DNA from 4 places in the Bradyrhizobium sp. BWA-3-5 genome. Region 3 is predicted to be linked to each of the others. Evidence: riboswitches for the same ligand, from Rfam matches in the RefSeq annotation. Region 3 holds a riboswitch; each other region holds the start of a gene.
What was found. A riboswitch is a leader RNA that binds a small molecule or an ion and turns the genes downstream of it on or off. The one in region 3 is predicted to bind cobalamin.
Positions count from the first base shown of each region.

Region 1: it holds a riboswitch for cobalamin, as region 3 does, so the genes downstream of both, RX331_RS30205 (TonB-dependent receptor plug domain-containing protein) here and RX331_RS27355 (DUF1636 domain-containing protein) in region 3, are expected to answer to the same signal.
Region 2: it holds a riboswitch for cobalamin, as region 3 does, so the genes downstream of both, RX331_RS38470 (energy-coupling factor ABC transporter permease) here and RX331_RS27355 (DUF1636 domain-containing protein) in region 3, are expected to answer to the same signal.
Region 4: it holds a riboswitch for cobalamin, as region 3 does, so the genes downstream of both, RX331_RS38535 (DUF1636 domain-containing protein) here and RX331_RS27355 (DUF1636 domain-containing protein) in region 3, are expected to answer to the same signal.

Region 1 covers NZ_CP136626.1:6,293,127-6,300,552, forward strand. The annotation lists gene RX331_RS30190 (multidrug efflux RND transporter permease subunit) at 1-1,088, shown strand, start outside; gene RX331_RS30195 (M20/M25/M40 family metallo-hydrolase) at 1,264-2,457, shown strand; gene bluB (5,6-dimethylbenzimidazole synthase) at 2,488-3,141, opposite strand; cobalamin riboswitch at 3,289-3,485, shown strand; gene RX331_RS30205 (TonB-dependent receptor plug domain-containing protein) at 3,754-5,625, shown strand; gene RX331_RS30210 (iron ABC transporter permease) at 5,619-6,641, shown strand; gene RX331_RS30215 (ABC transporter ATP-binding protein) at 6,638-7,420, shown strand.
Region 2 covers NZ_CP136627.1:108,065-115,490, reverse strand. The annotation lists gene cbiE (precorrin-6y C5,15-methyltransferase (decarboxylating) subunit CbiE) at 1-1,145, shown strand, start outside; gene RX331_RS38490 (cobalamin biosynthesis protein) at 1,142-1,510, shown strand; gene cobM (precorrin-4 C(11)-methyltransferase) at 1,507-2,289, shown strand; gene RX331_RS38480 (cobyrinate a,c-diamide synthase) at 2,289-3,599, shown strand; partial or broken gene cobA (uroporphyrinogen-III C-methyltransferase) at 3,596-4,320, shown strand; cobalamin riboswitch at 4,372-4,590, shown strand; gene RX331_RS38470 (energy-coupling factor ABC transporter permease) at 4,627-5,304, shown strand; gene cobF (precorrin-6A synthase (deacetylating)) at 5,352-6,101, shown strand; gene cobT (nicotinate-nucleotide--dimethylbenzimidazole phosphoribosyltransferase) at 6,155-7,210, shown strand; gene RX331_RS38455 (histidine phosphatase family protein) at 7,205-7,426, opposite strand, start outside.
Region 3 covers NZ_CP136626.1:5,671,271-5,678,696, reverse strand. The annotation lists gene cobD (threonine-phosphate decarboxylase CobD) at 1-372, shown strand, start outside; partial or broken gene RX331_RS27365 (cobyric acid synthase) at 383-1,832, opposite strand; gene cobO (cob(I)yrinic acid a,c-diamide adenosyltransferase) at 1,856-2,521, opposite strand; cobalamin riboswitch at 2,561-2,777, shown strand; gene RX331_RS27355 (DUF1636 domain-containing protein) at 2,872-3,246, shown strand; gene cobW (cobalamin biosynthesis protein CobW) at 3,243-4,277, shown strand; gene cobN (cobaltochelatase subunit CobN) at 4,277-7,426, shown strand, end outside.
Region 4 covers NZ_CP136627.1:122,530-129,955, reverse strand. The annotation lists partial or broken gene cobS (adenosylcobinamide-GDP ribazoletransferase) at 1-689, opposite strand, end outside; gene cobU (bifunctional adenosylcobinamide kinase/adenosylcobinamide-phosphate guanylyltransferase) at 754-1,257, opposite strand; gene cbiB (adenosylcobinamide-phosphate synthase CbiB) at 1,383-2,324, shown strand; gene cobD (threonine-phosphate decarboxylase CobD) at 2,336-3,301, shown strand; partial or broken gene RX331_RS38545 (cobyric acid synthase) at 3,312-4,761, opposite strand; gene cobO (cob(I)yrinic acid a,c-diamide adenosyltransferase) at 4,785-5,372, opposite strand; cobalamin riboswitch at 5,490-5,706, shown strand; gene RX331_RS38535 (DUF1636 domain-containing protein) at 5,801-6,175, shown strand; gene cobW (cobalamin biosynthesis protein CobW) at 6,172-7,206, shown strand; gene cobN (cobaltochelatase subunit CobN) at 7,206-7,426, shown strand, end outside.

The DNA.
Region 1 (7,426 bases), 620 kb from region 3:
ATGCGCTGAACGAGGCGACCAAGGCGTTCATGGCCGCGATGCAGAAGGCCCCGGAAATCGCGGGCGTGTTCTCGAGCTTCCAAGTCAACGTGCCGCAACTGTTCGCCGATATCGACCGCACCAAGGCCTTGCAACTCGGCGTGCCCGTGACGGAGGTCTTCAACACGCTGCAGATTTACCTGGGCTCATACTATGTCAACGACTTCAACAAGTTCGGGCGCACCTATTCGGTCTACGTCCAGGCCGACGCGCCGTTCCGAGCGCGGGCCGACGATATCAGGCAATTGAAGGTGCGCTCCGCGTCCGGCGACATGATCCCGCTCTCGGCGCTGTTGAAGATTCGCCAGAGCGCCGGGCCTGAACGTGCGATCCGTTACAACGGTTTCCTGTCCTCTGACATCAACGCCGCGGCAGCGCCCGGCTATTCCTCAGGTCAGGCCCAGGAAGCGGCCACGCGCATCGCGGCTGAAGTGCTGCCGCCCGGCTTTGCTTTCGAATGGACCGACCTGACCTATCAGGAGTTCATCGCAGGCAATTCCGGCATCTGGGTCTTTCCGCTGGCGATCCTGCTGGTGTTCCTGGTGCTGGCAGCACTCTACGAGAGCCTGACCTTGCCGCTTTCGATCATCATGATTGTGCCAATGGGGCTGCTTGCCGCAATGTTCGGCGTCTGGATGTCGAAGGGCGACAACAACGTCTTCACCCAGATCGGGTTGATCGTGCTGGTGGGATTGTCCGCCAAGAACGCCATCTTGATCGTCGAATTCGCACGCGAGCTGGAATTCGCCGGCCGTTCGCCGATTCGGGCCGCGATCGAGGCGAGCCGCCTGCGGCTGCGTCCGATCCTGATGACCTCGATGGCGTTCATCATGGGCGTCCTGCCCCTGGTGCTCTCGAGCGGTGCCGGGTCGGAAATGCGCCGCGCGATGGGTGTCGCCGTGTTCTCCGGCATGATCGGCGTCACGGTATTTGGCCTGTTCCTGACACCCGTATTCTACGTTCTGTTGCGCGTCGTCACGGGACTGAAGCCACTGACAAACCATTCCGCCAGTGTAACGACCGGTCACGCGCCGGAGCCCGGTCGCTGATGCAATGCTGGGTTGCCCGGAAGCGGCGGGTTGCACGTTCAACCCGCCGTTTGATGCCTTGACGAATTCCCGCCTGCTCCGCTCTAAATTGCCCTAGCGAAGTATCGGAGCTGCCTTGCGAAACAAGGTGCCGCGAACGATGCTTCAAAGCACCGTTCGTCAAAAGGGATCCGTCATGTCCGTCGACACGCAGGCCGCCACCGATCGTCTCCTTCGCTTCCTCGCCGTCGAGGGCGTGACCGGAAAGGAGGCCGCGATCGGGCGCGAATTGGCCGCCGCGCTGCAGGAAAGTGGCGTGCCGGCGGAGGCGATCCGCCTCGACGACGCCAACACACGGATTCCCGTGCCGACGGAGACCGGCAACCTCATTGTCGACCTGCCCGGCCGCGGCGCGATGCACAACCAGCCCCGCATCATGTTCATGACCCACATGGACACCGTGCCGCTGTGCGCCGGCGCCAAGCCGAAGCTGAAGGGGCGCAAGATCGTCAACGAGGCGAAGACCGCGCTCGGCGGCGACAACCGTGCCGGTTGCGGCGTTCTCGTGACGCTGGCGTCTGAGCTGGCGAAGCAGAATCTCGATCATCCGCCGATCACGCTGCTGTTCTGCGTGCGCGAGGAGAGCGGGCTATACGGGGCACGATACGTCAAGACCGACGAGCTCGGCTCCCCTGCCATGGCCTTCAACTACGACGGCGGCTCTGCCTCCAACGTCACGATCGGTGCCGTCGGCGCGGATCGCTGGCACGTCGAGATTTTCGGCCGCGCCTCGCACGCCGGCGTCGCGCCGGAGCGCGGGATCAGCTCGACGATGATTTTGGCGCTTGCGCTCGCCGACGTGAAGGCCGGCGGCTGGTTCGGCAAGGTGGTGAAGGGCAAAAGGCAGGGCACCAGCAATGTCGGTCCCGTCACCGGCGGCGACGGACGGCCGGCCGGCGACGCCACCAATGTCGTCACCGACTATGTGCATGTGCGCGGCGAAAGCCGCAGTCACGATGCAAAGTTCTTCAAGGAGATCACGAAAGCCTACAAGGCGGCGTTCGAGAAGGCTGCAAAGAAGGTGAAGAACAGCGCCGGCAAGTCGGGCCGCATCAAGTTCAGGGCCGAGACCGACTATTATCCGTTCCGCATGAAGGAGAGCTTGCCGGTGGTCAAACGGGCAGTCGCGGCCGTGTCCGGCGTCGGCGCGACAGCGAATATCCGCGCCGCTAGTGGCGGCTTGGATGCGAACTGGATGGTCCGGCACGGCGTGCCGACGGTGACCTTCGGCGCCGGCCAGAACGAGCCGCACACGATCGACGAGTGGATCAATCTCGACGAATACGACCGTGCCTGCGCGCTCGCACTGCAGCTTGCGACCACGCGATGAACGGCCTGACGGGTCGCATGGTTACAAGAATCATCGCCGAAAAATGAAATCTCCGGCAGGCCGGCGTTCCTCCCAACCGGCGCGCTCAAGTTCTGGGCGGTCGTCGTCAGCCTGCGGATAGCCGAGGCAGAAATATCCGATCAAGCGCCAGTCCTTCGGGACATCCAGAATCTCCGTTATGGCGCAGGGATCGAGGATCGATATCCAGCCCATGCCGATGCCCTCGGCGCGGGATGCCAGCCAGATTGAAAAGACTGCGGTCACGACGGAATAGTCTGCCATCTCGGGCATCGTGCGCCGGCCAAGCCCGTGGCCGACGCCTGTCGAACGATCGGCAAACACGGCCAGGTGACATGGCGCCTCGCGCAATCCGGCCAGTTTCAGCGCGGCGTACCGAATAGATAAATCGCCGGTATAATCTCCGAGCGCATCGCGGTTGCAGGCCTCGAAATTTTCAACCACCTTCTGCCGGCGGCCGGGGTCATCCACCACCACGAAACGCCAGGGCTGACACAGCCCGACGGACGGCGCCTGACAGCCGATTTCAATCAATCGCTCCAGCAGGCTGGGCGGCAGAGGATCCCTGCGAAACCGGCGCACGTCGCGGCGCCAGCCAAACAGATCGTATAGGCGGGCGCGGAAAGCCTGGTCAAAGTGCGGCACGGCTGGCGGATCGATGGTCATGGCCTTTGCCTATGCTTCGCGGGATTTCCCGGTTTGGAGTGAGAATCGCGTGAGAACCGCGGAATTCAAAGCGCTTGCATACCCTGATCGTCAACAGCAATAGACGCCGCCTGTTCAGACCTGTTTGAAGTGCGCGCGCTATTGTGCTTATTTGGATTCGTCATCGGTGCCTTCGAAAGAAGGTGAAACGGGAATGCGGTGCGGGGCAATTGCCCCTACTCCGCAGCTGCCCCCGCAACTGTAAGCGGCATTCGCGATCCAAACGGCCACTGGGCTTCAAGCCTGGGAAGGCGGATCGCAGACCACCGCGAGCCAGGAGACCGGCCGCTGACGAGAAATCAACTCGTTCGACGGTGGGTCGACGGAAGGGGCACTATGAATTGGCTAGGATATGCTGCCGGCTCGGCGGCCATTGTTGCGTTGGCTTATTGTCACAGCGCTGCGTACGCGCGGTCGAACTCGGATCAACTTCCGCCGGTGGTGATCAATCCGGACGCTCCGCCAAAACCGGCCCGTACAACTCCCAAAAATCGAGATCGAAGCAGGGCCGGCCCGGTGCGGCCGGCCGCGAATAATACGCCTGCCCCGCCCGCACAGCCGGCGGAGGTGGTGGTGGTGACGGCCGACAGGGAGTCCGAGCCGATCAGCCGCACCGGCAGCTCGATCAGCGTGGTCAAGGGCGAGACGCTGGCAACCAGCAATCCCGGCTCGCTGGTCGACGCGCTGCGAACCGTTCCCGGCCTCGACATTTCTGAGAGTGGCGGTCCGGGTTCGACCGCGAACATCCGGCTGCGCGGCGCCAATACCGGCCAGACCCTGGTGATGATCGACGGCATCCGGATCAACGACCCGACCGCCGCGAGCGGCGATTTCGATTTCGCGATGTTTGCGCCAAGCGCCATTGAGCGGATCGAGGTGCTGAAAGGCCCGCAGAGCGCGCTCTATGGTTCGGACGCGATTGGCGGTGTCGTCAACATCATCACCAAGAAGGGCACCGGCCCGGCGCAGTTCAATGTCCGCACCGAAGGCGGCAGCTATGGCACCGCGGTGACCAACGGATCGATGATCGGATCGTCAGGCCCGTGGTCTTACGCCGTCACCGGCGCCGCGCAACACAGCAACGGCTTCTCCCGCTTTGGTTATCGGATCCCGCCGCTGGAGGCCAAATTCGGCCCGCTGGAACGCGACGGTTTCGACCGTCTCGGCGGCTCGGCCCGCTTCGGCTACGACGCCGGTGAAGGCGTACGACTGGAAACCGGTATGCTCTCCTCATTCACACGATCGGCCTATGACCAATCGACCGGCGCGTTTCCCGATACACCTTCAAGCGCGACGAGGCTTTTACAGCAGGTGTGGGGACGTGCCTCGATCGATACATTCGGGGGCATCCTGACCCATAGCCTGAACGTATTTGACACCCATATCGACCGCTCCTTCAACGATGTCACCTACAAAACCAACAAACTGCCGCAAAACACCACGTCAATCATTTCGGACTTCATCGGCAATAGCAGCGGCGCGGAATATCAGGGCAATCTGAAGCTGGGCGCTTTCGGTTCGCTGATCGTCGGCAGCCGGACACAGCACGAGACCGCCGACACCTACTCGACCAATCTGCTGCCGACCCCGGGGCCGCGAAATGCATTGCTTGGAAAAGCGCAAGACACCAATTCGGTGTTCACGTTGTGGCAGCTCCCGATCGGCGAGCGGCTGAACATCACGCTCGGCGGACGCGTGGACGATGTGGTTGATGTGGCGCGCTTCGAAACCTGGCGCGCGACGGCGGCCTACACGATTGCCGAGACCGGCACCAGATTCCACACCAGCGCAGGCACCGGCGCCAAGGCGCCGACGCTGTTTCAGCTCTACGATCCGGCCAACGGCTCGCCGGGTCTGAAGCCCGAGCAGAGCTTCGGCTATGACGCCGGCATCGATCAATCGCTGTTCAATGGCCGCGTCATCGCCTCGGTCACCGGCTTCTCGAACGACTTCAGTAACCTCATCAACTTTGTGTCGTCGACACCAACCGCCAATCCGTGCAGAGGCATTCAGACTGGTTGCTACGTCAATGTCGCCCGCGCCGAGACTAGCGGCGTGGAGGTGGGCCCAACGATCGATGTTCTGCCGGGCCTCGTGAAGTTCAACGCGGCCTACACCTACCTGCACGCGGTCGATCTTGCGACCGGGCTGGTGTTGGCGCGGCGGCCGAAAAACCTGGCGCGCTTCACGCTGACCATCACGCCGACCGACAGATGGCTGATCGAGCCCCGCATACTCACGGTCTCCAAGCGCTTCAGCAGCGCCGGCCAGACCAGCCAGGTCGACGCCTATACCCGCGTCGATCTCTATACCGAGTACAAGATTGATAAGAACTGGAAGGTGTTTGCGCGCGGCGAGAATATCCTGAACGAGCACTATCAGGAGGTTTTCAACTTCGGCACCACCGGTCCGGCGGCGTATGCGGGGTTTAGCGCCACATGGTGAGCACCGATGCCGCAAGACGACAGGTGATCGCAACCGCCGGGCTTGCTGCGCTGGTGGCACTGCTGGCGCTTGGCTCGCTCGGCATTGGACCCGTGCGGCTGTCGCCGCTGACCGTGCTCGAGGCTCTGCTCGGCGGCGGGACCGACGTACAGCGGATCATCGTCGCGGAAATTCGCCTGCCGCGAATGATCCTTGGACTGGCCATCGGTGCGATACTCGGCCTCTCGGGCGCTGCGCTGCAGGGCCTGCTGCGCAATCCGCTGGCGTCGCCTTCCCTGTTCGGGGCGCCGCAATCGGCCGCGTTTGGCGCCGTGCTGATGATTGCACTTGGCTGGGCCGACGTCCGATCCTACGCGCTGCCGGTCGCGGGAATCACGATGGCGTTCGCGTCGGTGTTCGTGCTGCTCGGCATCGCCGGAAGAAACGCCGGCCTGCTGCTACTGATCCTTTCGGGCCTGGCGATTTCCAGCCTCGCGGGAGCGGCGACCGCGCTGGTGATGAACCTATCGTCCAATCCCTTTGCCGCGCTTGAAATCGCGTTCTGGCTGCTCGGCTCGCTGGAGGACCGCAGCTTCCGCCATGTCATGCTCGCATCGCCGTTCATCATCGCGGGTGCCGCCGTGCTGATCAGCCAGCGCAGCGCCTTTCGCGCGCTGAGCCTTGGCGAAGAGACCGCGCAAAGCCTTGGCGTCGATGTCGGCCGGTTGAGATTAACGGTGATCGCGGGCGTCGCGCTGGGGGTCGGCGGCGCGGTGGCCGTCAGCGGGGCAATCGGCTTTATCGGCCTGGTCGCCCCGCATCTGGTGCGGCCCTTGATCGGCCACGATCCGGCGCGCCTGCTGATCCCGAGCGCGCTGGCCGGCGCGGCGCTGTTGCTGGCCGCGGATATCGCGCTACGGATCATTCCGTCCACGACCGATATCAAGGTGGGCGTGCTCACCTCGATCATCGGCGTGCCGTTCTTCCTCTATCTGATCGTGCGCGAACGGCGGGCGCTTGGTGGAGGCGTCGCATGAGCGGAAAGCCGATGCTGGCTGCCGAGCGGCTCGAAGTGATGCTGGCGGGCCGAACCGTCCTGCACGATGTCTCGCTGTCGCTGGCCTCAATGCAGCTTGTCGCCTTGGTAGGACCGAACGGAGCCGGCAAGACCACGCTGCTTCGCGCGCTGGCGGGTCTGGTTTCATCGACCGGTACGATCGAGGTCGGCGGCGATCATCTGTCGTCGCTTTCGCTGCGGGAGCGTGCCAAGCGTTTTGGCTACCTGCCGCAGGGCCATCTGGTGCATTGGCCGTTGCCGGCCAGGGACGTGGTCGCGCTTGGCCGATACCCGCATGGCGCCACCGATCCGGCACGGCTTTCCTCGCACGACGAACAGGCCGTGTTGCGCGCGATGCAGGCGACCAATGTCGTTGAATTTTCGGACCGCCCAGTCACGGAACTATCCGGCGGCGAACGCAGCCGCGTCGCGCTGGCGCGGGTGCTCGCGGTCGAAGCACCGATTCTGCTCGCGGACGAACCGACCGCTTCGCTCGATCCGCGTTACCAGATCGACGTCATGCTCAACCTGCGCAGCGCCGCCGACCGCGGCGTGCTGGTCGTGGTGGTGACGCACGATCTCGGGCTCGCCGCACGCTTTGCCGACACCGTGCTCGTGCTGTCGAACGGCCGGCTCCTTGCGCAAGGAATGCCCGCAGATGCGCTTTCGGAGCAGGTCATGGCCGATGTGTTCCGGATCCGCGCGTACCGCGCCGATTATCGCAACGAGGCCGTGATCGTGCCCTGGGCGGAGGCTTGAGCGATG
Region 2 (7,426 bases), on a different replicon from region 3:
AAGATGGCCTTGTCGGCCTCTCGGAAGCAAGCCGAAAGGCGCTTGGGGAAGCCCAGACCGTGTTCGGCGGCGAGCGGCATCTCGTGCTGGCAGGCATTACCGACCGCGGTCGTCGCTGGCCTGCGCCCTTCGATGCGAACTGCGTGCTGGCGTGCCGTGGCCGTCCGACGGCGGTGCTCGCCTCGGGCGATCCGTTCTGGCACGGTGTCGGCAGCAACCTCGTGGAGCGGCTGCGCAAAAGCGAATGGATCGCGCATCCCGCTCCCTCGACATTCTCTCTTGCCGCGGCGCGGCTCGGATGGCGGCTCGAATCTGTCGTTTGTCTCGGACTTCACGCATCTCCGTTCGAGCGCCTGGTGCCGCACTTAGCACGCGAAGCTCGCATCATCTGTCTCGTGCGCGACGGCAGGGCGGCCGGCGATCTTGCCAACTGGCTGACGGCGCGGGGCTGGGGCGCGTCACCGCTATGGACTCTCGCCGCGCTCGGTGGCCCGCGCGAATCCGTGACGCAGCATCGTGCCGACAGCTACGCGACCGATGCGGGCGTGGGTCCGGTGGCCGTTGCGCTCGAAGCCAATGGACCGGACGGAGTTCCGCGCAGCTCCGGCCTTTCAGACGCGCTCTTCGTGCATGACGGTCAGATCACCAAGCGGCCGATGCGCGCGCTCGCGCTTTCGGCGTTGGCGCCGAGGCCCGGTGAAAGATTGTGGGACATCGGCGCGGGCTCCGGTTCGATATCTATAGAATGGGCTCTCTGCGGTGGCACGGCGATCGCAATTGAAGCGCGGGCCGATCGTGCAGCAAACATCCGCAGCAACGCCGCGAAGTTCGGCCTGACGCATCGGATCACGGCGATTGAGGGACCGGCACCTCAGATCCTTTCAGGCCTTGAGACCCCGCAAGCGGTCTTCATCGGCGGAGGGTTCGACGCCACGATGTTCGATGCCGCCTGGTCGCGCATTGAGGCCGGAACGCGGATGGTTGCGCACGCAGTTACGCTTGAGACAGAGGCGCTGCTTTCGAGCCTGCATCAACGCCACGGCGGCGAGCTGATGCGGGTCGAGATCGCGCATGCCGATAACCTCGGCCGTTATCGTTCCTGGGAGGCGGGGCGGCCGGTCGTGCAATGGAGTGCGATGAAGTGAAGGTCGCAGGTTTGGGATTCAAGCAGGACGTCACGCTTGCTTCGCTGCGTGAAGCGCTCGACGCCGCGGGAGGTTCTGACGGTCTCGCTGCAGTCGCCACCGTTAGCGACAAGGCCGAAGCCGCTGCGCTCAAAGCGCTTGCGTGTGAGCTCAATGTGTCGGTTAGGTCCGTTCCGGCCGATGTCTTGGCCGGCATCGTCACGTCCACACAGTCCGAATTCATCAAGGCGAAGTTCGGCACGGGCTCCGTCGCCGAAGCTGCGGCGCTGGCCGTGGCCGGCCGTGGCGCGCGCCTTGTTTCGGCGCGGACCGTTTCGCAAGATCGAATGGCGACCGCAGCGATCGCGGAAGGGGACGGCGAATGACCGTGCACTTCATCGGCGCCGGGCCGGGCGCAGCCGATCTGCTCACCTTGCGGGGACGCGATCTTATCACCGCCTGTCCAGTCTGCCTCTATGCCGGCTCGCTCGTGCCCGAGGGAGTTCTCGCGTATTGCCCAAAGGACGCGCGCATCGTCAACACTGCACCACTATCGCTCGACGACATCATATCGGAGCTCGTCACCGCGCATCGTGAGGGAAAGGACGTCGCACGGCTGCATTCTGGAGATCTCTCGATCTGGTCGGCGATGGGCGAGCAATTGCGCCGGCTGAGTGCGCTGCAAATTCCCTATTCAATCACGCCAGGCGTGCCGGCCTTTTCCGCCGCCGCGGCAGTGCTCGCGGCCGAGCTCACGCTGCCGGGTCGCACGCAATCCGTCGTGCTGACCCGAATGCCGGGCAGGGCGAGCGCGATGCCGGAGGGCGAAAAACTCGCCGCGTTCGCTGCCACCGGTGCGGTGCTGGCAATCCATCTCTCGATCCATCTGCTTTCCAAGGTGATTGATGAGCTGACCACGTACTATGGAGCAGACTGCCCGGTCGCGATCGTGTGGCGCGCGAGCTGGCCGGATCAGCGCATCATTCGCGCCACGCTCGGTACGCTGGATTCTGCCGCAAGCACCGAGCTCGAGCGCACGGCCGTCATTCTGGTCGGCCGCACACTGGGTTCGGAAGATTTCGGAGAAAGCCGCTTGTATGCTGCCGACTATGACCGCCGCTATCGGCCGCTCGGGCCGACGCCGCGCTTTCCGGAAGGCTCGTGATGGCGGCGAGCCTCGTCATCTCGGCGCCTGCATCCGGTGTCGGCAAGACGACGCTGACGCTGGCATTGGCACGCGCCTATCGCGATCGCGGGCTGAAGGTGCAGTGCTTCAAGAGCGGGCCCGATTATATCGACCCGGCCTTTCATGCGGCCGCCACGGGACGCACTTCGGTGAATATTGATAGCTGGGCCATGCGTCGTGAGGCGATCGAATCGGTCGCATCGCACGGACGCGATGCGGACCTCATTCTGGCTGAAGGTTCGATGGGCCTGTTCGACGGCGTTGCCGCGCCAGGCGTTTCGGGGACCGGCGCGACCGCCGATATCGCCGAGATGATGGGTTGGCCGGTCCTGCTCGTGATCGATCCTTCCGGACAGGCGCAAACTGCCGCGGCGGTGGCTGCGGGACTGCGCGATTTCCGCGCGGGCGTGCGTCTTGCCGGCGTCGTTCTCAACCGCGTCGCCAGCGCGCGGCACGAAGACCTGGTGCGGCGCGCCCTGGCAGGGGCAGGCATTTCGGTGTTCGGGGCGTTGCCCCGCCACGCCGCGATCACTATGCCGAAGCGGCACCTGGGCCTCGTGCAAGCCGAGGAGCAGGCTGAGGTTAACGAGCTTATTGCAGAGGCCGCACGCATCGCCGCCGAGCACGTCGATCTCGATGCGGTGCTGCAATCGGCATGCACCTGGATGGCGTCACGCGACACACACGGCCTAAGCGTCACGCCACCCGGACAACGCATCGCGCTCGCACGCGACGCTGCATTCTCGTTCGTCTATACGCACATGCTGGAGGCTTGGCGCGCAGCCGGAGCCGAGATCGTGACTTTCTCGCCGCTCGCCGATGAAGGCCCTGATGATAGTGCCGACGTCTGCTGGCTGCCGGGCGGCTATCCGGAATTGCACGCTGGCCAACTCGCGACAAATCGCCGATTTCGCCGCACGCTAACATCCTTTGCGGAGACACGGCCGGTGCATGGCGAATGCGGCGGCTATATGGTGCTGGGCTCCGCCTTGACCGACGCCAATGACGTACATCATGAGATGACGGGATTGCTCGGCCTGGAAACGAGTTTTGCCCAACGTAGCATGCATCTGGGCTACCGGCTTGCGGAGCTTGCGGTGCCAATGCCCGGGCATAAGGCCGGCGCGCGTCTGCGCGGCCACGAATTCCATTACTCCACCATTGTCTCTCAGCCCGATACGCGCCTGGCTATCGTGCGTGACGCGACCGGCGCGGTCGTTGCGGAGACCGGCTCGCGGCGCGGATACGCCAGTGGAACGTTCTTCCACCTCATTGCGGAGGACCGGTGAGCGGCTTTGCTTCCTTTGTCTCGGCTGGTCCAGGCGATCCTGAGCTCCTGACGCTCAAGACGGCCGCGCGTCTGCGCGCCGCCTATGTCGTGCTCTATGACGACCTTTCCTCGGGCGCGATCCTCGATCACGCCCGCCCCGGGGCCAATCTGGTGGCGGTCGGCAAGCGTGCAGGCCGGCCCTCGGTCAAACAGGAGCATGTCAACCGGCTGCTCATCGACTACGCCGCCGCAGGTGGGGGCGTCGTTCGCTTGAGATCGGAAGACGCCGGCATCTTCCGCCGGCTTGAACAGGAGATCGAAGCGCTGCGCGCGGCGGGCATCAGCTACGAGATCATTCCGCGCGTTACCTCGGCCTGCGTTGCGGCAGCGCGGTCCAACATTCCACTGACCCGCCGGCATACCTCGCGCCGCCTCCAGCTCGTGACCGGCGCTGATATCACTGGGCAATTGCCCGAAAATCTCAATTGGGCGGCGCTCGCCCATAAGGAATCGACGACTTTGGTCTATATGGGCAAGCGGACATTTCCGGCGCTCGTGGCAAGACTGATCGAGCACGGCATGGCTCCCGATACGTCGTCGCTGTTTGCCGAGTCTATCGGCGGCGCCGAACAGGCGGCTTGTCCGTACGACGATTGCGAAGCTCGCAGACCCAGCTCGCGCAAACCGACGCCGCAACGACGGTCATTCGTTTCGGCGCGCTGGCGGGCGAGGCTACGTGATGATGCCGTCGCCCGATCTCGCGAGCCCCTTGACGCGTCCTCTTCGGAAGGAGCACACAGTGCAGCCAAGGTGCTCGAAGCGGCGCAAAGCGCCGGAGCATAATCGGGAACGGGGAAGGGCGGACCCAATTGCGGTACCCGAAGCCCCGGCCGCCCCCGCGACTGTAAGCGGTGAGGGGCTCCGATCCGCCGCTGGGCCGTCAGCTCGGGAAGGCCGGAGACCCGTTTCGACCGCGAGCCAGGAGATCGGCCCTGCAGCTTTCAACACCAAAGCCGTCGGGTGGGACGGCAGAAGGGACGTAGATCATGCATATCGAACCAGGTATCGTTACGGGCGCCAAGCTCGTGCTGAGTTACGCGACAGGTGCCGCCGCCGCGGGCTGCGCATTGAAGCTTGCGGCAGAGACCGTGCGCGAGCAGGGAATCGTTTCCTTGGCGGTGCGCACCGTCGCAACAACAGTCCTGGTCTTCTCGTTCTTCGAACTCCTGCCGCATTTCCGGGTCGGCGTCTCGGAGGTGCATTTCATTCTCGGCTCGACACTGTTCCTCTTGTTCGGCGCAGCGCCAGCCGCGTTCGGGTTGGCGCTTGGTCTTCTGCTTCAGGGGCTGCTCTTCGTACCTGCCGACCTGCCGCAATACGGCATGAACGTGACCACGCTGCTGGTGCCGCTGTTTGCGATCCAGGTGCTGGCCGGGCGGATCATTCCCCGCAACACCGCCTTTGTTGACCTGCAATATCGCCAGGCGCTTGCGCTTTCGACCGCCTATCAATCCGGCATCGTGTTGTGGGTCGCTTTCTGGGCGCTGTATGGTGCGGGCTTTGCGGCCGAGAACCTCACTTCCATTGCGTCTTTCGCCGCTTCTTACGCGATCGTCGTGGTCATCGAGCCGCTAGCTGATCTAGCCGTGCTGGCATTGGCGAAATCGATGCGTGGCGTGACGGCGAACGGCCTCGTCACCTACCGCCTGCACAACGCCGCATAAGATTAAGTGAGGGCGGTCGCAGGCAGCGGCCGCCCTTCGCATAAGCTATGCTGACGCTCTCCCTGATAGGCATCGGTTGCGGCGATCCCGAGCAGCTTACGCTTGCTGCCGTGCGCGCGATCAACGCCGCCGATCTCGTTCTCATCCCGCGCAAGGGGGACGTGAAATCCGATCTCGCCGAATTGCGGCGGACGATCTGCGCGCAGGTGCTTGACAACGACCGGACGCGGATCGCCGAGTTCGTCATACCGGTGCGTGACGCCGGCCAAGAGGATTACCGCAAGGGCGTGGATGAATGGCACGATGCCTTGGCCTCGACCTGGTCGCACGAAATTGCGCAGCATCTCGGGAGTGAGGGGCGCGTTGCCCTGCTGATCTGGGGAGATCCTTCGCTATACGATTCGAGCCTGCGGATCGCGCGAAGGCTTGATCCGTTGCCAGCCATCGAGGTCGTCCCCGGTATCACGTCAATCCAGGCGCTTTGCGCGGCACATTCGCTGCCGTTGAACGAAATAGGCGAGCCTTTCCTGGTGACAACGGGACGACGGCTGCGCGAAGGCGGTTGGCCGCACGGCACGAACACCGTGGTCGTGATGCTCGATGGCGGTGCGGCGTTTCAGTCGCTCGATCCGGCAGGGCTGCACATCTGGTGGGGCGCCTATCTCGGCATGGGTGAGGAGATCACGATGTCGGGTGCGCTGGCCGAAGTGGGTCCAAGCATCGTCGCCGCTCGACAGCAAGCGCGCGAAAGGCAGGGCTGGATCATGGACAGCTACATTCTCAAGCGCGGATCGTAGCGCTCCCCGCGCGCGGGCTCGCTCGTAACGACAACATGCAACGGCAGGACATCATGCTACCGGAGTGGGTCTATCAGGAGTGCCCCGACGTTTCAGTCATCCATCGCGATGCAGCGCTGGCCCGTCAGGCTGAACTTACCAAACCAGACGGCGCACTCGGCCGGCTCGAGCATCTCGCGATCGAACTCGCCGGTCTGCAACAAACGGAGCAGCCGCGGGCCCAAAGCGCGCCGATCATCGTCTTCGCTGGCGATCATGGGATCGTCGCCCAAGGCGTATCGGCCTATCCGCAGGAAGTCACGATCGCGATGATGTCCAACTTCGCCTCGGGCGGCGCCGCAATTTCGATTCTGGCGCGCGAGCTGGGCTTGAGTCTTGAGATCGTCGATGCGGGCACGCTCGCGGAAGTTCCGATCGAGGGTGTCGTGACTGACAAGCCGCGGCGGAGTAGCCGCGACTTTAGCCAGGAAGCGGCACTTGAGCCTGCGGAGTTGGCCTTAGCCCTTGACTGCGGCAAGCGCGCGGTTCTGCGGGCTGCCACGAAAGAACCCGATCTTCTGATCCTTGGCGACATGGGTATCGGCAATACCACGACTTCGGCGGCAATCGCCGCCGCCCTGCTCGGCGTGAGCGCCGAGCAGGTGGCCGGCAGCGGAACGGGCCTAGATGCAGCAAAGCGCGCACGTAAGGCGCACCTGATAGACGGCGCGTTGGCTCGTCATGGGCTCACAATAGCAGGTACTGCTCCCGACCGGATCCTGTGCGCCGTCGGCGGTCTGGAAATTGCGGCGATCACTGGCGCGATCATCGCCGCCGCACAGCGTCGCGTTCCGCTTCTGATCGACGGCTTCATCGTTTCCGTCGAGGCATTGGCAGCGGTGCGTCTCAATCCTTCCTGTCGGCGATTTCTTTTATTCTCCCATCAATCGGCAGAGCAGGGGCACTGCCTGGTTCTTCAGGCCTTGAGCGCCAAGCCACTATTCAATCTGGATCTTCGGCTCGGCGAGGGAACGGGCGCCGCGCTAGCATTGCCGATTCTGCGGCTTGCATGCGCCCTGCATAACGGCATGGCGACCTTCGCGCAAGCCAAGGTTCCGAATCGATCATAGAGTGACGTTCTGATTTACCGACACAACCCGCCAATCGTTCCGCAGCCGATCAATTCGCGTTATGGACAGTGGATGAATAACGAAGCGCAAGGCTGCTCGCGGTTCGACATCGAGGGCGACGCAGAGCGCAGCGCGAATAGTGCCAGAGTGAACCACGAGCGTTGCAAGACCGGGAGCTATCTTGTGAAGCCCGAGCCGAACCCTGGCAATTTGATC
Region 3 (7,426 bases):
TTCGCGCTCGGCAGCGAGGCCGATGTCGCTGCGCTGGCCGCGATGGTCGGCCCGTGGCCGATTTCGGGTGCAGCGATTGTGATCGGACGGCGCGCCTTGCTTGATCGCGATTGGGCAAACGCGACCTCGACGCGTCTGGCACGCGATTGCCTCCGCCTGGATGCTGAAGTGCAATCACAGGGCTGGACATTGGTCGGCGGCACGCCGCTGTTCCGGCTCTATGAAACTGGCGAGGCACGCGCCGCGCAGCAGAAGCTCGCGCGCCACCAGATATGGTCGCGCATATTTGGGAAGCGGCCGGGATGGCTGCGGCTTGGCTTGCCGGGTGACGAGACGGAATGGGCGCGGTTTTCCGCCACAATCTCGCCTTGATCGCCCCTCCTCAGCGGGCAAGCGTAAGCAGGCCTTCGACATCGAGATAGGTATCGATGTAATCGGCAAGCGTATCGAGCGCGCTCTCCACCCTGGCGCGGTATTGCTGGTCCGCGGCCGGAATGTCTAGTTGTGCGAGAAATGTCTTGCGGAAACTGTCGGAAGCGAACAGGCCGTGCAGATAGCTGCCATACACGCGGCCGTCGCTGGATACCGCGCCTTCCGGCGCTCCGCCAAGCAAAGCAAATGGCCGTGCACGATCCGGCCCGTCGGTATGTCCGATGTGAATCTCGTAAGCCTCGATCTGCCGGTTCGTCGCAGCGTGGACCGCCGTGACGCGGCTCAGAGTCTTTTGTGGCGTCATCACCGTCGTTACGTCGATGAGTCCGAGACCGGGAGTTTCGCCCGCCGGTCCCTCAATTCCCTCCGGATCCGCCACACTGCGTCCGAGCATCTGGTAACCGCCGCAGACGCCAAGAACATGACCGCCGCGACGATGATGCGCAAGAAGATCGATGTCCCAACCTTGGGCGCGCAGGAAGGCGAGCTCGCCGCGGGTCGACTTCGAGCCCAGCAGGATCACGAGCTTTGCATCGCCAGGGATTGCTTCTCCAGGCCGGACCATCACAAGGTCGACATCAGGTTCGAGCTTCAGTGGATCGAGGTCGTCAAAATTCGCGATCCGCGACAGCGCGAAAAGACAATCTTGCACTTGCCTGCCTTGCGTGCGCCGGTAAGCCCAAGCGCGTCTTCGGCCGGAAGTTCACGAGCGCAGGCGAAGTAGGGAAGGACCCCAAAGCCCCGCCACGATGTGCGCGCTTCGATCAGCCGGTAGCCGTCATCGAACAGTGATGGATCGCCGCGGAACTTGTTGATGACGAAGCCGCGAATCATGGCCGCATCGTCGGGATCGAGCATGGCCTTGATTCCGACGAGCTGCGCAATGACACCGCCGCGATCAATATCGCCGACCAGCACGACGGGAATGTCGGCCTTGCGGGCAAAGCCCATATTGGCGATATCGGCGCTCCTCAGATTGACCTCGGCGGGGCTGCCGGCGCCCTCGACGAGAACAAGATCGGCGCGATCCTTGATACGGGCGAAACTCTCGAGAACCGGCGCCATCAGCGATGGCTTCATCGCAGCGTATGCACGCGCGCGCGCAGCGTCGCCACGCGGCGTCCGTGCACGATGATCTGGGCGCCGACATCAGTTTCCGGCTTCAGCAAGACCGGATTCATATCGGTATGCGGCTCGACACCTGCGGCCTGCGCCTGCAATGCCTGCGCGCGTCCGATCTCGCCGCCGTCGACCGTCACGGCGGCATTGTTCGACATGTTCTGCGGCTTGAACGGCAGCACCCGATTGCCGCGCCGGGTGGCAGCGCGGGCAAGGCCGGCCACGATGAGCGACTTGCCCACGTCCGAACCCGCTCCCTGGATCATCAATGCGCGCGCCATCGAATCGAATCCCGATTGCTTGGTCAGAACTCAACGCCGGGCTGGGCCTTGATGCCGGATCGGAAGGGATGCTTCACGAGCGTCATCTCCGTGACAAGGTCGGCGGCGTCGATCAATTCCTGCTTGGCATTGCGTCCGGTGAGGACGACATGCATCATTGGCGGCTTTGAATTCTTCAGGAACTCAACGACCTCTCCGATCTCCAGATAGTCGTAGCGAAGCGCAATATTGATCTCGTCGAGAACCATCATGCGCAAGGCTTCATCAGCGATCAGCTGCTTGGCCTTTTCCCATGCGGTGCGGGCAGCGGCGATGTCGCGGACGCGGTCCTGCGTTTCCCAGGTAAAGCCTTCCTCCATCGCATGGAATTGGCACAGTTCGCCAAAATGTCCGGTGAGCAGGCGGCGCTCGCCAGTGTCCCATGCACCCTTGATGAACTGCACGACGGCGCAGGAAAAGCCATGCGCGAGGCACCGCATGATCATGCCGAAGGCCAAGGAAGATTTTCCCTTGCCTGCCCCGGTGTGGACAATGATGAGCCCCCTCTCTCCACTCTTGGTGGACATCATCCGGTCGCGCGCGGCCTTCTTCTTTGCCATTTTCTTTGCCATTTTTGCCGAATGGCGGGCATCCAATGCGAATTCGGAGATCGCGGTTTCTTCCTCAGCAGCATCAGATCCGGAAGTCATCTGCACGTCCCTTTGGCTTGACAAGTTGCACGCTTGGGCAAATGGTGCGGTGGCGTTGGTTCCTGTCCTACGACAGGCGAAGAGGGAATGCGATAGGGCTCTAGCCTCAAAGCTCGAGCCTGAAGCGCAGCCGCCCCCGCGACCGTGACCGGAGAGATCTCCAAGAGCCACTGACCTTTAAGGGTTGGGAAGGTGGAGATCGAGGGAAGAACCTGCTCCGCAAGCCGGGAGACCTGCCAGCGCACCGATTGACCACCGGCGGACGGGGTGTTCCGCGACGGGGAGCGAACCCGTGTGTCATTGGTTCGCGTACCTCATCGCCTCCGCCAAATTTTTGTTGAGAAGGGGCGATGACCGTCACGCTTCACGTCTGCATCACCTGTCGTGCCGACCAGGCAGTAAGGGATGGCGAAACCACACCGGGCGCGCGTCTGCACAGCGCTCTCCTCGAGGCTGGCGTGCCGGAGGGCGTCAGCGTCGTTCCGGTCGAATGCCTGTCGGCCTGCAGCCAAGGCTGCTCGATTGCGCTCTCGGGGCTTGGGCGCTGGTCCTATGTGTACGGTCGCTTGTCCGATGCAAACGCACCGGATGTAGTCGCCGGGGCTGCGGCCTACGCGGCCGCGCCAGATGGCATTGTGCCATGGCGCAGCCGGCCGGCGATCTTCCGCAAGCAGTCGCTTGCCCGTATTCCACCGATCGCCGTCCTGCCAGAGGCCGCAGAATGAATACCCTCACCAAGGTTCCGGTGACCGTCGTCACTGGTTTTCTCGGATCGGGCAAGACGACGCTGATCCAGCACTTGATCACCAATGCGAACGGCAAGAAGCTTGCGGTGCTTGTCAACGAGTTTGGTAGCGAGGGCGTCGACGGCGAGATCCTGAAATCCTGCGCCGACGCCAGCTGTCCTGCCGAGAATATCGTCGAGCTCGCCAATGGCTGCATCTGCTGCACGGTCGCCGATGACTTCATCCCCGCCATGGAGCAACTACTCTCGCGCCCCGTGAGGCCTGATCATATCGTGATCGAGACATCCGGCCTGGCTTTGCCAAAGCCGCTGCTCAAGGCCTTCGACTGGCCAGAGATCCGCTCACGAATCACGGTCGACGGCGTGATTGCGCTTGCGGATGCCGAGGCCGTGGCCGCCGGCCGCTTTGCGCCCGACCCTGCCGCAGTGGAAGCGCAGCGTTCGGCCGATCAGAACCTCGATCACGAGACGCCGCTGTCGGAAGTGTTCGAGGATCAGATCGCGTGCGCGGATATCGTGCTGCTCACCAAGGCGGACCTTGCCGGCGCGGCAGGACTTGAAGCGGCCAAGGCGGCGATCACCGCCGAAATGCCGCGTCGCGTGCCAATGCTGCCTGTCGTCAATGGTGCAGTCGATGCGCGTGTGATCCTTGGTCTCGAAGCGGCTGCTGAAGACGATCTCGCTTCGCGACCTTCTCATCGCGACGGCGAAGAAGAGCACGAACACAACGATTTTGCTTCGATAGTCGTCGAGCTCCCGGAAGTGGCTGACGTGGATGCGCTGGTCGAATCGATCAAGCGGCTTGCGCGTGAGCAGAACGTATTGCGCGCGAAGGGATATATCGCGGTCGCGGGCAAGCCGATGCGATTGCTGCTGCAATCGGTCGGCGAGCGGGTGGGGCATCAGTTCGATAGGCCATGGGGCACGCGGCCAAGGCGCTCGAAGCTGGTGGTGATCGGTGAACACGACGATATCGATGAGGCGGCCATCAGGACTGGACTCGAGATCTGATGCACGTCATCTTTCGCGAGAGCCGCGGTCTTGAGGAGACTGCGATCCCTAAGGATCTCGGTCAAGATCCGGCAGACCTTGTCGTGCTCTCGTTCTCGGACAGCGATCTTGCCGCGTTCGCCTCTGGCTGGCGTCGCGGCCGTGCCGGACTGCCATCGCTGAGGCTCGCGAATCTTGCGGAGCTGCGTCATCCCCTGTCGGTCGACACCTATATCGAGCGGACGCTGTCGCATGCGCGCGGCATTTTGGTGCGCCTGATCGGCGGCGAATCCTACTGGTCATATGGGCTGGCTGCCCTGCATCAACTTGCGAAGGACCGCGATATCGCGCTTGCGGTGCTCCCCGCGGACGGTCGCGACGATCCGCGCCTGGATGCGCTCTCGACATTACCCGTGTCGGCGCTCGGACGGCTGAAGGCGTTGTGCGACAAGGGCGGAACGGTTGCGGCGCAGGCTGCAATCGCACAACTCGCACTAGCTTCGGGTCTCTATGCGGGACCTGTCGTCGGCGAAGTCGAAATTCCCGAGATCGGTTTCTACGATCCGCGTCGTGGTGCAGTCGCGGCGCTGCCAAATCCCGATCGAGGGCCGCATGCGCTCGTCACCTTCTATCGCTCCTATCTCACCTCAGCCGATACCGCCCCGGTCGACGCGCTGATCACAGCCCTGCGGAAGAAGGGTTTTGATGGCTATGGCGTGTTCGTCGCCTCGCTAAAGGTGGCCGGTGTGACGGATTGGCTTAAGCGGCAGTTCGAGGAATGCACGCCTGCGGTGATCGTCAATGCAACCGCTTTCTCTGCTGTCACCGGCGAAGGGACGACGCCTTTCGATGCTGCATCCTGTCCGGTGTTCCAGGTCGCGTTGTCGACGGCCCGGCGCGAGGAGTGGGCGGAATCGCTTCGCGGTCTCTCGCCGGGCGATCTGGCGATGCATGTGGTGTTGCCCGAGGTTGACGGCCGGCTGCTAGCGGGCGTGGTCAGTTTCAAGTCGCCGAGCGCGCGCGATTCCGAACTGCAATTCTCGCACCTGGCGCACATGCCCGACGACGAACGTGTCGATGCTGTCGTGGATCGGGTGGCCGCCTGGCACAGGCTCGCGAACAAGCCGGCGGGGGGGAAGCGGCTGGCGATTGTGCTCTCGAATTATCCGGGTCGTCCGCACCAGATTGCGCATGCGGTCGGGCTCGACGCGCTTGCTTCGGTCGAAACGCTATTGTCCGATCTCGGCGCTGCCGGTTTCGACGTGAAGCCAACAGAAGCGCTTGGTGCAGCTCTCCTGCAGGAGAAATTGACCTTTAGCGTTGCTGATTACGGCGCTGAGCTGGCGAGACTTCCGTGCCAGCTGCAGGATGACCTCGCGCGCGCCTGGGGGGCGACGCAGAACGATCCCGCCTGCCGTGACGGCGAATTTCATTTTGCAGCAATCCAGCGTGGCAAGGCGATCATCGCCGTTCAGCCCGAGCGCGGTGATGTCACCAATCATGACGTCGAGTATCACGATATCTCGCGCACGCCTCGCCACGCCTATGTCGCGTTCTATCTCTGGCTCCGGCGGCAAGAGGTTGATGCGGTCGTCCACATGGGCACGCATGGAACGCTGGAGTGGCTGCCCGGCAAGTCCGTCGCCCTATCGGCCTCCTGCTGGCCGGAAGCGCTGATTGGCGACATGCCGGTGGTCTATCCCTTCATCGTCAACGATCCCGGTGAGGCAGCGCAGGCCAAGCGGCGCATTAGCGCGGTCACGATCGGCCATTTGCCGCCGCCGCTGGCGCAGGCCGCATTGCCTGAAGGCTTGCGTCCGCTCGAGCAACTGCTTGATGAGTATTCGACGTCTGATGGTCTCGATCCCGCGCGCCGCCAGCGTCTGATTGTGGCGATCCGCGATGAAGCGCGGGCCGCGGGCCTGGAAGACGATCTCGGCCTTGGCGCCTCGGCTGCGCCGGCGGAGGTCATTCCTCGGATCGATCGCTTCGTCTGCGATCTCAAGGAGAGCCAGTTCGGCGATGGGCTGCATGTGTTCGGCCGTGGGGGTTGCGGCGAGGCGGAGAAGAGCGCGCTGCTTGACGCGCTCTCTGGTGGGCGCGTTGCTCCGGGCCCGGCAGGCTCGCCGCATCGCGGGCGGCGCGATGTACTGCCCACTGGACGCAATCTGTTCACCGTCGACCCCCGCGCGGTTCCTACGCGCTCGGCGCATGCGCAAGGGATCAAGCTCGCCGAGGAATTGCTGCGCCGTCACCTGCAGGATCACGGCGACTGGCCGAAAGGACTACTGGTTGATCTCTGGGGATCATCGACCATGCGCACCGCAGGCGAGGATTATGCGATGGCCCTGCACCTTGCAGGCATCGCACCGCGCTGGGATCATGGGTCAGGTCGGGTCTCCGGTTACGAAATCATCGCGCCAGCCGCTCTTGGCCGGCCGCGTATCGATGTGACGCTGCGCGTGTCGGGGCTGTTCCGCGACGTCTTTTCAACTCTTGCGCAACTATTCGTGGCTGCGGCCGAAGCGCTTTCTGAACGCGAAGGCGACGAGAATCCCTATCGGCATCGTGCGGCGCGCGTGTTCGGGCCGCGCCCGGGGCAGTATGGCGTCGGTATGGCATCGATGCCGGATGTATTCACGCAAGCATCGCAACATGCGGCCGGCGAAGCCTGGCTTTCCGCTTCATCGTGGGCATTCGCACCCGACGGCACGATGAGGCCTGATCGCGCAGGTATTCAGGCAAGGCTCCTCGCCGCCGATGCGTTCGTCCATGCGCAAGACCTGCCGGAAACCGATCTGCTGTTAGCCGCAGACTATGCCGCACACGAGGCGGGCGCTGCGGCCGCGGCGGCGCGCCTTGGCATGGCCGCCCCATCACTCTATCACTTCGATGGCACGCGCCCGGATCAGCCGCATGCACGCTCGTTGACCGAGGAGATATCGCGGATCGTACGTTCGCGCGCCGCCAATCCGAAATGGATCGCCGGCATGATGCGCCACGGCTTTCGAGGGGCGGCCGAGATAGTGGCGACACTTGAACACATGGCCGCTTTCGCCCATCTCGCGCAGGCTGTGCCTGCGCATCTGTTCGATCTCTATTACGACGCGACGCTTGGCAACGATGACGTTCGCACTTTCATAGCAAGAGAGAATCCGGCGGCGCTTGTG
Region 4 (7,426 bases), on a different replicon from region 3:
TCCGATCTGCCTTGTGGCAAGCCATGCCAGTATCAGCCCGACCAGCGCCAACAAAATCACTCCGATCATCGCCTTGCTCGGCCCGAAACCGAAAAGCAGGCAAAGAGCCCCGAGAGCAAATGCAATGGCCGCGCTTTGTCCCGGCGGTCGTCCGGCTCCGGCCGAAAGCCCGTCCGATCGCGCCGGCGGGATCAGCCACATGAAGGCGGGCAAGCCGGCGCGTGCAGCCGCATGTGCAACGGATAGCGCAGCCGCAATCGACTTTGGCTCTGCGATCGTTTCGAGCGCACTCCATCGCAAGGTAAGCGATGCAATCAGCGCGCACGCGCCATAGGTGCCAATCCGGCTGTCGCGCATGATCTCGAGCTTCCGCTCGCGCGTCCGGCCGCCGCCGAGCCCGTCGGCGGTATCGGCAAGACCGTCCTCGTGCATCGCGCCGGTGACAAGGACCGTGGCCGCCAGCGCCAGCATGGCGGCGGGGCCTGGCATCAAACCGACCTCGCGCGCGATCGAATAGATCGCTGCTCCGGCAAGGCCCACCAGAAGTCCGGCCATCGGCAACGACCAGCCCGCGCGGGCAACATCGGCATCGGTGACCGGCTTCGCCGGCCCGAAAGGCAGAATCGTGGAGACCAAATGGCGTTTCTCAGGTCAGTGACGATGCCCTTGAGAAGTTCGAAACGATACATTTGTCTTCAGCCCTCGAACCGTCAGCTCGCTCACTGGACAACGTTGCAATTCCAAAGCGCGGCGCTACTTCAGCTTCATCGGCAATCCTGCGACGACGAATTCGACCTCGTCCGCGACGGAGGCAATCGTCTGGTTCATGATACCAGCCGCGTCCCGGAATGCGCGCGCCAACGCATTGTCCGGCACGATACCGAGCCCAACTTCGTTCGTGACTATGATGACCGGGCTGCGTTGGCGGGCGAGCACGTCAGCGAGCAGCGAAGCCTCATGCGACCAGTTGCGCTTCACATGGAGCAGGTTCGACAACCAGAGCGTGAGACAATCGACCAGCCTTGCAGCGCCGCCATCGGTTTCGACCAGCGCCTGCACAAGATCGAGCGGAACCTCGCGCTCGAGCCATTCCTTTCCTCGTCGCATTCGATGCTTTGATATTCGCTCGATCATTTCTTCATCGAGCGCCTCTGCCGTGGCAATATAGACGGGTTGCCCCGGAAAGGCGCGGGCGCGGACTTCTGCGCGCCGGCTTTTGCCCGATCGGGCGCCGCCCGTGATGAGTATGATGGCCATGACGTCCTCCGCTTAAGGCCAGTTTTAATCACCAATCTCCGGCAAAGACAAAGGCGAAATCAGGCGAAATAGGCTTGCCTTGATCCAGAATTCTTGTGCATCAGGACTCATGACGGAGACGATGCATGGGCTTTGCGGGAGCGATGGCTGTGGCGATGATGGTGGACGGCGTGTTGGGATGGCCCGATGGACTGTTCGCCCGCGTTGGTCATCCCGTCGCCTGGCTGGGCAGGCTGATCAACATCCTCGATATCAGCTTCAACAGGACGATCGACACGCCTGCAGTCCGGCGGATCGCCGGCGCAGCCGTCGCTGTTTTCGTGATTGGGCTTTCGGCCGGCATTGGATGGGTGGTCCAAGTCGCGCTTGCCTTTGAATGGAGCCGCATCGTGCTCCTGGGAGTTCTCGCATGGCCACTCGTTGCGCTGCGTTCGCTCTATGATCATGTGGCCGCTGTTGCTTACCCGTTGCAATCCGGTGATATCGTAGCCGCACGTGCGGCGGTCGCGCAGATCGTCGGACGCGATCCCGCAACTCTCGATGAAGCCGGCATCGCGCGCGCGGCCATCGAGAGCCTGGCCGAGAACGCTTCCGACGGCATTGTGGCGCCTGTGTTCTGGGGGGCGTTGTTCGGGCTGCCAGGCATCATTGGCTATAAGGCGATCAATACGCTCGATTCAATGATCGGCCATCGCACGATGCGCCATGAAGCTTTCGGTTGGGCCGCCGCGCGCATCGACGATCTCGCAAATTTCGTACCGGCGCGACTCACCGGCTTGTTGTTTATGGTGCTGGCGACGCGGCCCTCGAACTCGTTGTCTTGCATGGCGCGTGATGCCAACCGTCATCGCTCGATCAATGCCGGCTGGCCGGAAGCAGCGATGGCCGGCGGGCTGGGCGTGCGGCTCAGCGGGCCGCGCATCTATCATGGAAGCATCGCCGACGAACCCTGGCTCAACGAGGGCGCACGCGATCCGCGCGCTGCTGACATCCGGCAGGGGTTGACGCTGTACGTCCGCGCTATGGTTCTGTTGGCCGGTGCGCTTGCGATTTTGGCTTTCGCATGACAGAGAGGGCAATGCCCGAGCATGGTGGAAATCTCGATCTTGCCGTGCACCGATTCGGCGGGCGCGCGCAGGACTGGATCGACCTCTCAACCGGGATGAACCGGCAGCCCTATCCGGTGGGTGAGGTCGAGCCCAGGTCCTGGAGTGCACTGCCTTCGCGATCCGATATCGAGTCCCTGCATCGAGCAGCGCGAGAGAACTACGCCACCAAGGCACCAATCGTGGCGCTCGGTGGCGTACAAGCGGCCATCCAGTTGTTGCCGAGTCTTTCATCGCGCGGTCGGGCGCGGATTCTCGCGCCGACCTATAACGAATACGCGGCGGTTTTTTCCGCGGCAGCCTGGGACGTGGCCGAGGTTTTTGATCTCGAAGGGCTGCAGGGAGCGGATATCGCCGTGGTCGTCCATCCCAACAATCCAGACGGCCGATGCTTTGATCCAAGCGAACTGCTGGCGCTTTTGCCGCGCGTCGGTCGACTCGTCGTCGACGAAAGCTTCGCTGATGCCGTTTCGGGCTTGTCGCTGGCACCCGAGGCGGGACGGCCGGGGCTGTTACTCCTGCGATCGTTCGGAAAATTCTACGGGCTTGCGGGACTGCGCCTCGGTTTCGCGCTCGGCAGCGAGGCCGATGTCGCTGCGCTGGCCGCGATGGTCGGCCCGTGGCCGATTTCGGGTGCAGCGATTGTGATCGGACGGCGCGCCTTGCTTGATCGCGATTGGGCAAACGCGACCTCGACGCGTCTGGCACGCGATTGCCTCCGCCTGGATGCTGAAGTGCAATCACAGGGCTGGACATTGGTCGGCGGCACGCCGCTGTTCCGGCTCTATGAAACTGGCGAGGCACGCGCCGCGCAGCAGAAGCTCGCGCGCCACCAGATATGGTCGCGCATATTTGGGAAGCGGCCGGGATGGCTGCGGCTTGGCTTGCCGGGTGACGAGACGGAATGGGCGCGGTTTTCCGCCACAATCTCGCCTTGATCGCCCCTCCTCAGCGGGCAAGCGTAAGCAGGCCTTCGACATCGAGATAGGTATCGATGTAATCGGCAAGCGTATCGAGCGCGCTCTCCACCCTGGCGCGGTATTGCTGGTCCGCGGCCGGAATGTCTAGTTGTGCGAGAAATGTCTTGCGGAAACTGTCGGAAGCGAACAGGCCGTGCAGATAGCTGCCATACACGCGGCCGTCGCTGGATACCGCGCCTTCCGGCGCTCCGCCAAGCAAAGCAAATGGCCGTGCACGATCCGGCCCGTCGGTATGTCCGATGTGAATCTCGTAAGCCTCGATCTGCCGGTTCGTCGCAGCGTGGACCGCCGTGACGCGGCTCAGAGTCTTTTGTGGCGTCATCACCGTCGTTACGTCGATGAGTCCGAGACCGGGAGTTTCGCCCGCCGGTCCCTCAATTCCCTCCGGATCCGCCACACTGCGTCCGAGCATCTGGTAACCGCCGCAGACGCCAAGAACATGACCGCCGCGACGATGATGCGCAAGAAGATCGATGTCCCAACCTTGGGCGCGCAGGAAGGCGAGCTCGCCGCGGGTCGACTTCGAGCCCAGCAGGATCACGAGCTTTGCATCGCCAGGGATTGCTTCTCCAGGCCGGACCATCACAAGGTCGACATCAGGTTCGAGCTTCAGTGGATCGAGGTCGTCAAAATTCGCGATCCGCGACAGCGCGAAAAGACAATCTTGCACTTGCCTGCCTTGCGTGCGCCGGTAAGCCCAAGCGCGTCTTCGGCCGGAAGTTCACGAGCGCAGGCGAAGTAGGGAAGGACCCCAAAGCCCCGCCACGATGTGCGCGCTTCGATCAGCCGGTAGCCGTCATCGAACAGTGATGGATCGCCGCGGAACTTGTTGATGACGAAGCCGCGAATCATGGCCGCATCGTCGGGATCGAGCATGGCCTTGATTCCGACGAGCTGCGCAATGACACCGCCGCGATCAATATCGCCGACCAGCACGACGGGAATGTCGGCCTTGCGGGCAAAGCCCATATTGGCGATATCGGCGCTCCTCAGATTGACCTCGGCGGGGCTGCCGGCGCCCTCGACGAGAACAAGATCGGCGCGATCCTTGATACGGGCGAAACTCTCGAGAACCGGCGCCATCAGCGATGGCTTCATCGCAGCGTATGCACGCGCGCGCGCAGCGTCGCCACGCGGCGTCCGTGCACGATGATCTGGGCGCCGACATCAGTTTCCGGCTTCAGCAAGACCGGATTCATATCGGTATGCGGCTCGACACCTGCGGCCTGCGCCTGCAATGCCTGCGCGCGTCCGATCTCGCCGCCGTCGACCGTCACGGCGGCATTGTTCGACATGTTCTGCGGCTTGAACGGCAGCACCCGATTGCCGCGCCGGGTGGCAGCGCGGGCAAGGCCGGCCACGATGAGCGACTTGCCCACGTCCGAACCCGCTCCCTGGATCATCAATGCGCGCGCCATCGAATCGAATCCCGATTGCTTGGTCAGAACTCAACGCCGGGCTGGGCCTTGATGCCGGATCGGAAGGGATGCTTCACGAGCGTCATCTCCGTGACAAGGTCGGCGGCGTCGATCAATTCCTGCTTGGCATTGCGTCCGGTGAGGACGACATGCATCATTGGCGGCTTTGAATTCTTCAGGAACTCAACGACCTCTCCGATCTCCAGATAGTCGTAGCGAAGCGCAATATTGATCTCGTCGAGAACCATCATGCGCAAGGCTTCATCAGCGATCAGCTGCTTGGCCTTTTCCCATGCGGTGCGGGCAGCGGCGATGTCGCGGACGCGGTCCTGCGTTTCCCAGGTAAAGCCTTCCTCCATCGCATGGAATTGGCACAGTTCGCCAAAATGTCCGGTGAGCAGGCGGCGCTCGCCAGTGTCCCATGCACCCTTGATGAACTGCACGACGGCGCAGGAAAAGCCATGCGCGAGGCACCGCATGATCATGCCGAAGGCCAAGGAAGATTTTCCCTTGCCTGCCCCGGTGTGGACAATGATGAGCCCCCTCTCTCCACTCTTGGTGGACATCATCCGGTCGCGCGCGGCCTTCTTCTTTGCCATTTTCTTTGCCATTTTTGCCGAATGGCGGGCATCCAATGCGAATTCGGAGATCGCGGTTTCTTCCTCAGCAGCATCAGATCCGGAAGTCATCTGCACGTCCCTTTGGCTTGACAAGTTGCACGCTTGGGCAAATGGTGCGGTGGCGTTGGTTCCTGTCCTACGACAGGCGAAGAGGGAATGCGATAGGGCTCTAGCCTCAAAGCTCGAGCCTGAAGCGCAGCCGCCCCCGCGACCGTGACCGGAGAGATCTCCAAGAGCCACTGACCTTTAAGGGTTGGGAAGGTGGAGATCGAGGGAAGAACCTGCTCCGCAAGCCGGGAGACCTGCCAGCGCACCGATTGACCACCGGCGGACGGGGTGTTCCGCGACGGGGAGCGAACCCGTGTGTCATTGGTTCGCGTACCTCATCGCCTCCGCCAAATTTTTGTTGAGAAGGGGCGATGACCGTCACGCTTCACGTCTGCATCACCTGTCGTGCCGACCAGGCAGTAAGGGATGGCGAAACCACACCGGGCGCGCGTCTGCACAGCGCTCTCCTCGAGGCTGGCGTGCCGGAGGGCGTCAGCGTCGTTCCGGTCGAATGCCTGTCGGCCTGCAGCCAAGGCTGCTCGATTGCGCTCTCGGGGCTTGGGCGCTGGTCCTATGTGTACGGTCGCTTGTCCGATGCAAACGCACCGGATGTAGTCGCCGGGGCTGCGGCCTACGCGGCCGCGCCAGATGGCATTGTGCCATGGCGCAGCCGGCCGGCGATCTTCCGCAAGCAGTCGCTTGCCCGTATTCCACCGATCGCCGTCCTGCCAGAGGCCGCAGAATGAATACCCTCACCAAGGTTCCGGTGACCGTCGTCACTGGTTTTCTCGGATCGGGCAAGACGACGCTGATCCAGCACTTGATCACCAATGCGAACGGCAAGAAGCTTGCGGTGCTTGTCAACGAGTTTGGTAGCGAGGGCGTCGACGGCGAGATCCTGAAATCCTGCGCCGACGCCAGCTGTCCTGCCGAGAATATCGTCGAGCTCGCCAATGGCTGCATCTGCTGCACGGTCGCCGATGACTTCATCCCCGCCATGGAGCAACTACTCTCGCGCCCCGTGAGGCCTGATCATATCGTGATCGAGACATCCGGCCTGGCTTTGCCAAAGCCGCTGCTCAAGGCCTTCGACTGGCCAGAGATCCGCTCACGAATCACGGTCGACGGCGTGATTGCGCTTGCGGATGCCGAGGCCGTGGCCGCCGGCCGCTTTGCGCCCGACCCTGCCGCAGTGGAAGCGCAGCGTTCGGCCGATCAGAACCTCGATCACGAGACGCCGCTGTCGGAAGTGTTCGAGGATCAGATCGCGTGCGCGGATATCGTGCTGCTCACCAAGGCGGACCTTGCCGGCGCGGCAGGACTTGAAGCGGCCAAGGCGGCGATCACCGCCGAAATGCCGCGTCGCGTGCCAATGCTGCCTGTCGTCAATGGTGCAGTCGATGCGCGTGTGATCCTTGGTCTCGAAGCGGCTGCTGAAGACGATCTCGCTTCGCGACCTTCTCATCGCGACGGCGAAGAAGAGCACGAACACAACGATTTTGCTTCGATAGTCGTCGAGCTCCCGGAAGTGGCTGACGTGGATGCGCTGGTCGAATCGATCAAGCGGCTTGCGCGTGAGCAGAACGTATTGCGCGCGAAGGGATATATCGCGGTCGCGGGCAAGCCGATGCGATTGCTGCTGCAATCGGTCGGCGAGCGGGTGGGGCATCAGTTCGATAGGCCATGGGGCACGCGGCCAAGGCGCTCGAAGCTGGTGGTGATCGGTGAACACGACGATATCGATGAGGCGGCCATCAGGACTGGACTCGAGATCTGATGCACGTCATCTTTCGCGAGAGCCGCGGTCTTGAGGAGACTGCGATCCCTAAGGATCTCGGTCAAGATCCGGCAGACCTTGTCGTGCTCTCGTTCTCGGACAGCGATCTTGCCGCGTTCGCCTCTGGCTGGCGTCGCGGCCGTGCCGGACTGCCATCGCTGAGGCTCGCGAATCTTGCGGAGCTGCGTCATCCCCTGTCGGTCGACACCTATATCGAGCG